Regions from separate parts of the Lysinibacillus sp. FJAT-14222 genome, predicted to be linked through region 1. Evidence: riboswitches for the same ligand, from Rfam matches in the RefSeq annotation. Region 1 holds a riboswitch; each other region holds the start of a gene.
What was found. A riboswitch is a leader RNA that binds a small molecule or an ion and turns the genes downstream of it on or off. The one in region 1 is predicted to bind cobalamin.
Positions count from the first base shown of each region.

Region 2: linked by a shared signal. The riboswitch ahead of AN161_RS13275 (iron ABC transporter permease) and the one ahead of AN161_RS22100 (ABC transporter substrate-binding protein) in region 1 are both predicted to bind cobalamin.
Region 3: linked by a shared signal. The riboswitch ahead of nikA (nickel ABC transporter substrate-binding protein) and the one ahead of AN161_RS22100 (ABC transporter substrate-binding protein) in region 1 are both predicted to bind cobalamin.
Region 4: linked by a shared signal. The riboswitch ahead of AN161_RS13910 ((2Fe-2S) ferredoxin domain-containing protein) and the one ahead of AN161_RS22100 (ABC transporter substrate-binding protein) in region 1 are both predicted to bind cobalamin.

Region 1 is NZ_LIYL01000050.1:277,356-280,539, reverse strand. Features, by position in the region: gene AN161_RS22110 (acyl-CoA dehydrogenase family protein) at 1-844, shown strand, start outside; cobalamin riboswitch at 1,120-1,303, shown strand; gene AN161_RS22100 (ABC transporter substrate-binding protein) at 1,737-2,711, shown strand; gene AN161_RS22095 (iron ABC transporter permease) at 2,708-3,184, shown strand, end outside.
Region 2 is NZ_LIYL01000025.1:37,833-41,016, forward strand. Features, by position in the region: gene AN161_RS13265 (NADPH-dependent FMN reductase) at 1-168, shown strand, start outside; gene AN161_RS28860 (hypothetical protein) at 165-344, opposite strand; gene AN161_RS13270 (biotin transporter BioY) at 541-1,137, opposite strand; cobalamin riboswitch at 1,311-1,503, shown strand; gene AN161_RS13275 (iron ABC transporter permease) at 1,648-2,694, shown strand; gene AN161_RS13280 (heme ABC transporter ATP-binding protein) at 2,700-3,184, shown strand, end outside.
Region 3 is NZ_LIYL01000054.1:27,499-30,682, reverse strand. Features, by position in the region: gene nikA (nickel ABC transporter substrate-binding protein) at 1-1,236, opposite strand, end outside; cobalamin riboswitch at 1,387-1,580, opposite strand; gene metE (5-methyltetrahydropteroyltriglutamate--homocysteine S-methyltransferase) at 1,747-3,184, opposite strand, start outside.
Region 4 is NZ_LIYL01000029.1:60,758-63,941, reverse strand. Features, by position in the region: gene cobJ (precorrin-3B C(17)-methyltransferase) at 1-1,653, opposite strand, end outside; gene AN161_RS13910 ((2Fe-2S) ferredoxin domain-containing protein) at 1,658-2,029, opposite strand; cobalamin riboswitch at 2,167-2,355, opposite strand; cobalamin riboswitch at 2,573-2,758, shown strand; gene AN161_RS13905 (energy-coupling factor ABC transporter permease) at 2,902-3,184, shown strand, end outside.

The sequences.
Region 1 (3,184 bases):
ACTAGCTTATGTCGTAGGTGAGCCGAATAAAGGAATATATTATATGCTGGAGGCGCTTAATTTATCAAGAATTTGCAATGCTGTTGCATCTATAGGCATTATGCGCCGTGGTTATTTAGAGGCGAAGCACTATGTGACAAATCGTCAGGCATTTGGTAAGCCTTTAACGCAATATCCTATGATTCAGGATACGCTAGGGAAATTCGCTGCCAAGCTTCATGTGGAGGTTGCGACAGTTTTTGATCTTATTCATCAGTACGATAAAGTTACAAGTGGACAGGGGAATGAAGAGGACATCATTTTGAATCGCTTGTATATTGCTATCATGAAAAAAGAAACGGCAGAGCAAGCGGTACATTATGCGAGTGAAGCGATTGAATTACATGGTGGAAATGGCTATATTGAAGACTTTGTAACACCTCGCTTATTAAGAGATGCACAGGTGCTTACTGTGTGGGAGGGAACTGCCAATATTTTAGCTTTAGAGCTCATTCGTTTAGTTGATAAGTTTCATGTCCATGAATTGTTTGTTCGTGTCATGGAGGAACGTCTAGAAAAACTAGCTGACAGTCCATTAGTGGAAATTGTAGTGGAGCAATTAGCAAAATTAGACTCGACTTTGCAAACATTTAGCGGTTTAGATGAAGCGACGAAAACGTTTGAAGCAAAAAAGGTCGCAGAAAAAATGGCACATTTATATGAAAGTGTTGTAGCGGTCGAATGGGCACAAAAATTCGGCGGCAAATATGAAAAGCTAGCAGATATTTATTTAGAGAGCACATGGGCATTGCGAGAAATGGGTGCACCAATGAAAACGGTCCAGTATTTTTCAGATATAGTTTAACTTCTTTCAGCAAATGTTTTGTGTGGCGAAAGTGAAACGTCAGCTACAAATGTTTTGTGTAGCGAAAGTGAAACGTCAGCTACAGGTGTTTTTTGTAGCGAAAGCAAAGTGTCAGCTACAAATGTTTTTGTAACATAAGTGCAACTTTAATTATAGAAGTCTCCCACCTCTATAGGTTGTGAGATGAATGCGGGTTATGTTACTTTTCAGTAGGTGTCCAAATAGAAGTCGTCTCGAATGGAGGCGACTTCTTTTGTTTTCATGTATAATAAAAATCAACTGAATATTATAAAGGTTCTTTACTTATGTAAAGTGAAAAGGGAAATCGGTGTAATTCCGATGCGGTCCCGCCACTGTATGTGTGAGTTTTTTCAATTTGCGCCACTGAAAATTTCGGGAAGGCATGAAAAAGCGAATGGAGCACGAGCCAGGAGACCTGCCTTTATAGAAAACACGTTGCAGCCTACGAGGATAGGGTGGTGGATTTTGTATGCGTATTTTTTGTGCAAATTTGACCCCCTCATCTTTTTGTGATGAGGGGTATTTGTTTTGTAAGATTGATGTCGATAAATTTGAAAAAATGAGCGATAAATCCACAATGTTGAACGATAAACCTGATGTTGGGTGATAAAACAACAAAGTTAGGCGATAAACTCATAATGTTGGGTGATAAACCTAAAATGTTGGGCGATAAATCCACAATGTTGAGCGATAAACCCGATGTTGAGTGATAAAACAACAATGTTAGGCGATAAACTCATAATGTTGGGTGATAAACCCAATGTCGGCTGATAAACCCACAACCTTGTGCGATAAAAGCTAAAATATATCGATAAATCAGAAAAACAAGTCGTTAAAATATACGCACAGATAAACTAAGGAGGATTTTCACATGAAGAAATTTTGGAAAATAGGATTATCAGCATTTTTAGCTATTGGCTTGGTTGCTGGATGTAATGCAAAAGAGGAAACAAATGAAAAGTCACCATCTTCTGAACAGCAGAAGCAACAAGAGACATCAAAAGTTGACGAAGCAGCATTCCCGATGACGATAACGGATGCGACTGGCAAGGATATTACGCTAGAAGCACCACCTGAAAAAATTGTCTCGCTCATTCCAAGTAACACTGAGATTTTATTCGGCCTTGGCTTAAATGATGAAATAATTGGTGTAACAGATAATGATGATTACCCAGCGGAGGCTACTGAAAAAGAAAAGGTTGGGGGCATGGAGTATAATATTGAGCAAATTATTGCTTTAACGCCAGATATCGTTTTTGCGCATGCATCGAGTATGACTTTTTCAGAAGGAGCAATTGAACAGCTTGAGGCTGCAGGCGTGAAGGTATTTGTTGTTGCAAATGCTAAAGACTTTAATGACACATACACATCAATTGAACAGCTAGGTCGTGCAACAGGGAAGCTAGAAGAGGCTCAAAAAATTGTCGCAAATATGAAGGCGAAAGTTGAAGAAGTTCAAACAAAACTTGAGGGTGTTAAACCAAAGAAAGTCTTTGTAGAAACGTCTGATGAGCCAGAAATTTATACAGCTGGTAAAGGTACATTTATGAATGAAATGCTAAATATGATTCATGCCGAAAATGTAGCAGCAGATGCAGATAACTGGTATAAAATTGATGCTGAACAAATTATCGCGAAAAATCCAGATGTCATTGTAGTGACATATAATTATGTACCTGATATTTTAACGAAAATTCCACAACGTGCAGGCTTTGAGACAATTACTGCCGTGAAAAACAAGGACATTGTACAAGTAGATGAAAATACGACGAGTCGTCAAGGTCCGCGTTTAGCAGATGGTCTTGAAGAATTAGCGAAAGCTATCTACCCTGAGGCGTTTCAGTGAGTAGAATATTAATAGCCTATGTAACAGCAATTACGCTTCTGATCATTAGCATCTGGTGTGGCGTAGCGATAGGCTCGGTTCATGTTCCACTAGAAGTATTGTGGAATAAGGCGGCTGATGAAACAGCTGCCAATATTTTATGGAAAATTCGTTTACCTCGAGTCCTGCTGGCAGGGCTTGTCGGGGCGTCTCTTGCCATTGCAGGGGCAGCTTTTCAAGGTTTATTAAAAAATCCATTGGCAGATCCTTATACGTTAGGGGTTTCCTCGGGTGCATCTGTTGGCGCAGTGATGACGATTTTCTTTAGTGTATCAATACCGGTAGTTGGCCATTATACATTGCCAACCTTCAGTATGATAGGTGCAATATTAACGATGGTAGCTGTCATGGGCTTTGCTAGAATAATAGATCGCTCACTGAAAATGGAAACCCTTATTTTAACAGGAGTCATATTTAGTTCGTTTTTAGGCTCC
Region 2 (3,184 bases), on a different contig from region 1:
TTATTCTCACCTGGTGTGAATTCACCATTACTTAGTGGTAATGATGTTTATATTGGAGCAGTACACACTAAATTTGATACAGAAGGCAATTTAACAGATGAAGGTACTATCAAATTCCTAGATGTAGTTATTGATAACTTCTTAAACTGGATGAAAAAATACGTTTAAAAATAAAAAACTGGGATCAGCACCATAAACGTGTGGTTGATTTCCGTTTCGACTAGGCGCTTTCCTGGGGGCGTTTGATGAGCCGCTTTTGTTGCTGCCGCTACGTTAGCACTACGCTTTCGCACAGAAAACATCCGCTTCGCTGCAGGGTCTCGGGCCAACATGATGTTGGTCACGAAGGTGTTATCACAGGACGTGATGGTTTTAGCCTTCGTTCCTCTATTGCTGATCCCCGAGGAGTCGCCCAGTCTCCACTACAATCAACTATTTGCATAGTAAACGTTTTAACAAAAGTCATCCACAACTTTTGGTGATGAACCAAAAACTGTCCAATTAAGTATGCTATATACTTTTGGACAGTTTTTTATCTCTTTATTTAATAGGGATTATTTTTAAAACTTTTTGAAGGCGGTATGCAAAAATACCCGCAAATATAGCTAAAATAATATCCTTTGGCAAAGGAGGCATCATCCAAAGCCATGCTATCTTATAAGTGAAAGCATCAGGAGCACTAGCCCATAGCTTGTAGGCAAAGTACATCCAATTTGTCCCTAGTAAATAATTAATTGCTGTTGCAATTAATGCAGCAACTACATAACTTGTCTTCGTTCCACTGCGTTCTACAATAAGCCCCGCGACAAATGCAGCAACTATAAAAGAGACAATAAAACCAAATGTAGGACTTAAAATTTGTCCAAAGCCTCCGCTGAAACGTGCAAATACAGGTGCACCTGCTAAACCGATACACATATAAACAGTGCAAGCGAGTGCCCCTTTTCTACTACCAAGAATAAGCCCTGCTAAAATAGCAAAAAATGTTTGCAATGTGATAGGTACTCCACCAACCATCATGAAAGGTACAATGGACGTGATATTAGCTCCTATCATTATCAATGTTGAAAATAGTCCAATATAGGCAATATCGACTGTTCTTAATTTGTGATGCGTGTGTTCCGCGACTGTTGTCATTATTTCACCCCTAAAAAGTAATGTTGATAATAATAGTGTAAAAAAATAAAGTTTTTGTGTCAACCTTATAATTTGTTTAGGTTAACACAAAAACTTTTATCCTGCTTAAGTTGATAAATAACTATTAGTTATAGACTAACTATTAAAATATATGATAGAATCGTCATAATTTTAAAATATTAGATACTATTGGTGTGACATCTTATACAATGTGTCACTTAAAAGGGAAGTCGGTGCAAATCCGACGCTGTCCCGCAACTGTAACGAGGAGTTCTATGATGATTTAGCCACTGTTCTAGAATGGGAAGGCCATCATAGTAACATTGATTCGAAGCCAGGAGACCTGCCAATTAGTGATTCCTGTAATGCCCACGAGGATGAAAGCGATTACGGACAATAGTAGAAGGAAATCCTTCTGACTTTGTTTAATCAAGGGTATTTCTATGCGTAATTTGCATGGAATACCCTTTTTTGCTTCATTTATAATGAATGATAGGAGTTAATAAACAAATGAATAAAAAATTTATGCTACTTTCAATGACTCTTCTACTAGTACTTATAATTTCAATGACAATTGCGATTATGGTTGGATCGGTTTCCGTTACGCCACTTTATGTATGGAAGGTCATCCTTTCTAAAATCCCAATTATACAAAATTCAATCGAACAAGATTGGAGTCGCTCACAGGAAATTATCATTTGGCAAATACGAGCTCCGCGTGTATTACTCGCTGCTATCGTTGGAGCGGGCTTGGCAATTGCTGGAGCAGCTATTCAGGCACTTGTTCGTAATTCAATTGCTGAACCATATATTTTAGGGATCTCTTCTGGTGCCACAGTTGGTGCCACAGCTGTCATCATATTAGGTGCTTTTTCATTTCTGGGCGTTTATGCTCTGTCCATATCTGCATTTTTAGGTTCTCTCACAGCGATGGGGTTAGTTTTCTTCTTATCGCGTGTGGGCGGTAGAGTCTCTGTCTTTAGACTTTTACTTTCAGGGATGGCGGTGTCGTTTATTTTATCTGCTATTTCAAATTTTATATTAATGACGTCGAAGCAAGAGGGGGGAATGAAGGCAGTCATGTTTTGGATGCTAGGAAGCCTAGCTGGTGCGAAGTGGAGTAATCTTTTAATTCCTGCAGTTATTTTTATTGTAGTATTTGCCTTGTTATGGCTTCACTATCGAAGCTTAAATTTATTACTTCTTGGGGAAGAAGCAGCTGTCACATTAGGGGTCAACTTACAACAGTTTCGGATACAGCTTATCTTATTAGTATCATTATTAACAGGTGTGCTTGTCGCTGTAAGTGGTTCAATCGGATTTGTCGGCCTAATCATTCCACATATTGTACGGCAGATTGTAGGTTCAAACCATAAATATGTTATACCGATTAGCGCTTTACTAGGGGGGATTTTCTTAGTTTGGGCAGATGCACTTGCCAGAATTTTAATTGCCCCTGAAGAAATGCCAATTGGAATCATCACGGCTTTTTGTGGAGGACCATTTTTCATTTGGCTGCTACGTCGTAACAATTATTCTTTCGGTGAAGGAGATTAAAGCATATGACATTAGAAGCGAAACAAGTATCTTTCTCCATTTCTGATGAACGCATATTACATGAAGTAAGTGTTCAAATAAAGGACAAGCAATTTGTTGGGCTAATCGGTCCTAATGGTAGTGGGAAGTCAACGCTATTAAAGAATATGTATCGTTTATTAAAACCAGAAAGTGGAACAGTATTATTAAATGAACAGGATATTTTAAAGCAATCGAGTAAAGGCATAGCTAAAAATTTAGCAGTTGTAAGTCAAGAAACACCGGTCTTATTCGATTTTACAGTACATGATTTAGTAAGTATGGGGAGAACACCTCATAAAAAACTATTGGAGTTTGATCAAGAACGAGATTTTCAAATTGTAAAAGATGCACTGAACCAAACAGGTATCGCTCATTTAGAGAAACGCAGCTTTAGCTCGCTTTCGGGTGGAGAAAAAAAGCGTGTGATGGTTGCTCGTGCCCTCGCTCAGCAAGCGCAGGTCCTTATTTT
Region 3 (3,184 bases), on a different contig from region 1:
TGCGCCTTCTAAATTCAGCTGTACCCCTATTTTCGCTAGTTCACCTTGCATTAATTCCGCCATTGGCTTTTGGATCGCATCTGTTGCAATGTAGATCAAATCTAATGATAAGGGTTGCCCGTTTTTCGAACGAATTTTTTCGCCCTTCTGTAACGTCCATCCTGCTTCATCTAGCAACTGTTGCGCTTTTTCTGGATTATACAAGATTGGCGCTAAATCAATATTGGCATAAGGAATTGCGTCCCAAAATAGTGTATTAGCCACTTTTTCTGTACCATGTGTAATACTGTCAACCATTTGTTCCTTATTGATGGCATATTGAACGGCTTGACGTACCTTTAATTCGGCTAACGGACCTGACTGAGTATTGAATAGTAACGCTTTCGTAGATAAAGGTTCAGAGGTAGCAGTTTTGTATTTCCCACTATCTTTTAAATACGTATAGTTATCTAAACTAATGATGCCACGACCATAAATTAAATCTAATTCTTCGTTTTCAAATGCCAACGATATAGATTCTGAATCAGGGATAACTTTAATTTTTATTTGTTCTTCGAGAGGTTTTTCGCCCCAATAGTTTTCGTTGCGACTAAATAAAGCATACTCATCTTTTTTGTATTCGGTTAATACCCATGGACCTGTTCCAATAGATACTTTGATAGAATTTTGCGTTGCATCTCCTGCTGGGAATCCATTATCCGCTAAAAAACGAAATGGTCTTACGAAGGCAAGCTCGTTTAAGACAGGATAATAAGGTTCATCCAATTGCAAACGAATTGTAAAATCATCCACTTTCACAACCTCTTTCATATGGTTGACCATACCCATCCAAGAATGCATTTCCCGATTCGCTAAGACGGCATCGAAGTTACGAATCACATTATCTGCATTAAAAGCTGTTCCATCTGAATACGTAACATCTTTTCTTAAATGAAAAGTATAAGTAGTTTTATCTTCTGAGATGTCCCAACTTTCTGCTAGTTTTGGGGTAACAGTTCCATCATCGTTGTATTCCACCAAGGATTCATAGACCATTGCTTGTGCGGTCATTTGATTAGGCAAATATGTATGGGGGTTCAATGGGCCGACATCTAATGGCCATCCAATCGTTATCATTTTTTCATCTGTTTGCTGTGTTGCTGTTTCTCCCTTTTTTTGATCCTTGCTTGTACAGCCAGCAAGTACACTGAAAGTCAACACAAGCATGAAAGGAAGTAAATACTTTGTCAATCTCATTTTCTGTCTCCTATCTCTATTCGTGGTACAAAATGAATCTACTTGTAGATGAAGAGAAGGCATAAAAAAACCTTATTCTAAAAAAAGAATAAGGACAGAAAAACATACAATGAGTAAGTCTCCATCCATCTCCCTATCTTTCGTAGATCATTAATGAATCTTCTTACAAGCAGGCATTCTGGCTCATGAATCATGATTTTGCTTCACCTTCCCAAGTAATCACTCAGTGGTATTTGAAACAAAACTCCTCATTTACAGCTGCGGGACAGCATGGGATTTACACCCATTTTCCTTTTAATTGAATGAAAGGCTTTTTCACTCAAACTTGTAATGATTGCTATGAAATTAGTAATAAACATAACATGCTCGATTGTTCACGTCAATTTTATTTTCTGAATATAATAAAAATCTCGGAAGAATGAAACACCAAAGACCAGGTACTTACCTGGTCTTTGGTGTATTTCGGAGAGAAGATGTAGTAGTTGTAGTAGATTTTAAAAAATGATTTCGTTATCTCGAGATAGATTGTTGTACTTCCTGGCGCAATGTTTTCGTTGCAGCAACCATATTAGCTAAAGCCGCAACGGTTTCTGTTTCTTTTCTTGTTTTTAACCCACAGTCTGGGTTCACCCAAAATTGATGGCGATCAAGCACCTGCAAACTATCTCTCATAATAGTTAGCATTTCTTCGTCGCTCGGTACACGAGGACTATGAATATCATATACGCCTAAACCAATCCCTTTTGTATATGGATTCACTTGAAGTGAAGAGATAAGCTCTCCATGACTTCGTGATGTTTCAATGGAAATAACATCTGCATCTAGCGCGCTAATTGGTTCAATGAAATCGTTAAATTCGCAGTAACACATATGTGTATGGATTTGTGTTTCATCTTTGACACTAGAAGTAGCAAGCTTGAACGAATTGACAGCCCAATCTAAGTAAGCACCCCATTCTTCTTTTCGGAGCGGTAAACCTTCTCTTAGAGCTGGCTCATCCACTTGAATAATCGAAATACCTGCTTTTTCTAGTGCTTCAACCTCTTTACGAAGTGCTAATGCAATTTGATAAGCGACATCTTTACGTGACAAATCGTCTCGCACAAAGGACCAATTTAATATCGTCACTGGCCCCGTCAGCATGCCTTTTACAAAGCGCATTGTTAAGCTTTGGGCATAGGCTGACTCTATTACAGTAATTGGTGAAGCCCATGCAACATCTCCATAAATGATCGGTGGCTTGACACAGCGTGATCCATAGGAAACGACCCATGCTTTTTCTGTAAATGCAAAACCAGTCAGCTTTTCACCAAAGTATTCGACCATGTCTGTACGCTCAAATTCACCATGAACTAGTACATCGATATCTAGTTCTTCTTGTATCGTAATCCAGCGTTTTGTTTCCTGCTCTATAAATGCTTCGTAGGCTTCATTCGATAATTGTTTTTTACGCCAAGCATTACGATTCCTTTTCACCTCATCAGATTGCGGGAAGCTTCCGATTGTTGTCGTTGGAAATAGCGGTAACGCTAACGCTTGCTGCTGCAGCTTTTGACGTTGAGTAAATTCACTATGTCGTTCAAAATCTTGCGTTGTCACAGTTTGAACTGTTTGATGGACCATCTTGTTTTGACGGATTGGATGATTTTTTAGAGCCTCAATCGCCTTCATACTTTCTGAAAAATTGTGTTGTAAGGTACCTTCTTTATCTCGTCTACATGTAGTCAGCTCTATAATTTCTACGATTTTTTCATCTGCGAAGGCCAATGCGTGCTTTAGAACAGGGTCAATCTCATTTTCAAGAGCAGTTGTAATGGGTACGTGTTGTAGATTACTGGATGGTTGAATCCATAGCTCCGCTGCATTACTTAAATGCTCAATCGCCTGAATCGTAGCATTGACCTCCGCTAGATTGGAACGCCAAATATCACGTCCATTTACAACTCCG
Region 4 (3,184 bases), on a different contig from region 1:
TGGCTCTACTTTTATTTTTGAAGACATATCCTGATACGTAAAATGTAGGATCTTTTTCACACGCTTAAAGTATTTAAACAAACGTTCATTTGGATGTGCATTTGCTTTATACTCTTCGATAATGTCTGTGATAAGCGGTATAAGCTGTTCAGGCTCTAGGCCCTCAACAACAGGCTGGGCAGCATGTGCAGTACGGCCAACCGGCTTAGCACCAATAAAAACATCAAATTTACTTTTGCGATAAACAATACCAATATCATCAAATACGGCTCGATAACATGCCATACCACAGCCATTAAAGCCAATATTTAATGTTTTCGGTAACGACATACCTCCAAGCTTTTCTTGAATCTCTTCCGCATAAGGAATCGAATCGGCCTTTTCTCCGTAACAGAAGTCACAAGCCTTTAACGATAGCACGTCACCAATTGGTGTTAGTAAAAAGCCCACTTCACGAAGCTTTGCAGTAATTTCTTCAGGCTCAGCCGTTGGAATTTTCAAATGAATTTGATGGTCTGGTGTATACTCCATCGTTCCTTCCTCACCAACGACCTCCGCTAACGTCATCATTTGTTGAGGCGTAAAGAACTTATTGGCTACCCCTGGACTAACAGCTAATTCAAAAATGGATTGGATTTTTTGTTGAACAAGCTTAGGTGTTACCTTCATAGCACTTGTTCCATTCACCATTGTTAGAGCTGCTGTCGCCATTTCAAGTGATGATTTTTTAGGCTTCGGTTCTGGTGTTATGGCTAAACTGGGCTTAATTCGATTGGCATTGGGATCTGTCGCAAAATCATTACGTGCCTTCCCTGTTTCTTGATTCATTGCCCAAGGTTCATTTTCATCTCTAAGTCGTTGATGTGGTCGTAACGGTTGTTTTTCTTCACCAAGTGTATATTTGCGCTGATAACCACGCGGCGTAATCATTTTATTGTCATAGAAGAACGTTGATGAATTCCCGATAATAACCGTTGTTAACATGCCGATATCATGTTCCAGCATTTCTGCTAAAGTCGTCATCGTAATTTCCTGGCGATCACGGTAAGCACTCTTCACAAGTCCTACCGGCGTATCTGGCGAACGATATTCTAATAAAATTCGTTGTGCCTCTACGATCTGTCTCGTACGACGGCCACTCTTTGGGTTATAAAGAGCGATAACAAAATCCGCCATTGCTGCCGCTTCTACTCGCTTTGCAATTAAATTCCAAGGTGTCAAATGGTCACTTAAACTAATGGTACAGGCGTCATGCATTATTGGAGCACCTAGTAAACTTGCACACGAATTAATAGCCGAAATGCCTGGAACAATTTCAACCTCGATACCAGTTGCTTCTGTCCAACCTAGCTCGATTAATACCTCATACACTAATCCTGCCATGCCATAAACGCCTGCATCTCCGCTCGAAATAACCGATACGATACTTCCAGCCTCTGCTTGACGTACTGCTTCCTGTGCACGTGAAACTTCCTCTGTCATACCAGTACTAATAATCGACTTTGCGCTAACTAAATCCTGAATAAGTTCAACATAAGTTTTATAACCAATGATCATATCACTTTGTTGTAGTGCCTCCACAGCACGAGTCGTAATATGTTTAAAATCTCCAGGGCCAAAGCCAACTACGAAAATCTTACCTTTTTGCGCCATTTTGTTACCCCTCTTTCACCTTTTCAATGCCTTTAATGGCTGTTGTTTGTGCTGTCCGCTGTAACGAACCTTCACGCAATGTAAAGACATGCTCATTATGTAACGATTCATGATTTAAATCTTGCACGAGTGCCCTCGCATGCTCCGTTGTCGGCACACGGTACCAATTCCCTTGAGGATATCCAATGACAACGCAAGCATCCTTACATCTGCCATTACAGCGAGTCCTTGTCGTATGTATCTCCTTATCAAGTGCCAGCAACTGTATTTCATCTCGGATTGCCTGTGTAATTTCCTCTGCATCTTTTTTCATACAGCTACTACCATTGCAAATAAAAAGATGTGTTTTCATCCCCTCTAAATTCCAAGTTGTCATAGTTGTTCTCCCCTCATTTGCTTTTAGGAAAAAGAAAAACCTTTACTCTAGACGGAAGAGTAAAGGTTTTGTAGAAGCTAAATAAAAACGAATATACGGGTACTCGCTCTCGCTTCAACTTCTCCCTCCGAAAAGTTTGCATGCATCATCACATAAGCAGGTTTCCTGACTTAAGCTTCCTTTTACTTTCGCACCTTCCCATTTTTTTTATAAATGGTGGCCTTTGCGATTTCATCAGCTATTACAGTAGCGGGGGCTGTATCGGATTTTCACCGATTTCCCTATTATCTTGAAAATATTCAAGCACTTATGGACGTTTTATATGAATTTATGTAATTGAAAACTGTTTCTATCATAGCTTATTTTTTTAAAATTTCAATATTTCTTTCTTAATTTGTGACATTTATATTAATTTTTTTAGAAAAATGTGACATTAGTTCTCTATTTATCTGAATTTTCGACATTGAGACTCAATTAAACATTTTTTCATAAAAAGTATAGCATATATATGGAAATTCATGTTACACTTTGTCGTGAAATCTCACAACTTCATCTTTTTTCGGTGCGAAGTGTTCGTCATTTCGCTTAAAAGGGAAGCCGGTTCAAATCCGGCGCGGTCCCGCCACTGTACTAGAGAGTTTTATAGATAATGTCACTGTCCAAAGGATGGGAAGGCCTATAAAACGTTGAACTAAAGCCAGGAGACCTGCCGAAAAATATGTGATCGTTTCAACCTACGAGGATAGGTGTGCGGCTTAGCAGATTAGAATTCTATTTGCTTTTTTAGCTATACACTTTTCCGCAATTGGAGAAGTGTTTTTTTTATTTTCGCACGCTACAATCGAAAAATTTAATGTTAGGAGGAGAGATATTTGAAATTCTCAGGTTGGAAGCTTAGTTATTTCTTACTGGCATTTTTATTCGTGCCAAATCGTGCATTTGCGATGCATATCATGGAGGGCTTTTTGCCGATTGAATGGGCGATTTTTTGGTGGGTCGTATCGATTCCATTTATTATTTTAGGATTACGTTCTATTCGTAAAACCATTGATGAAAATCCTGAGACAAAAATGATATTAGGTCTATCGGGTGCCTTTGCCTTTGTGCTATCAGCCTTAAAAATCCCTTCTGTAACGGGAAGTTGCTCACATCCGA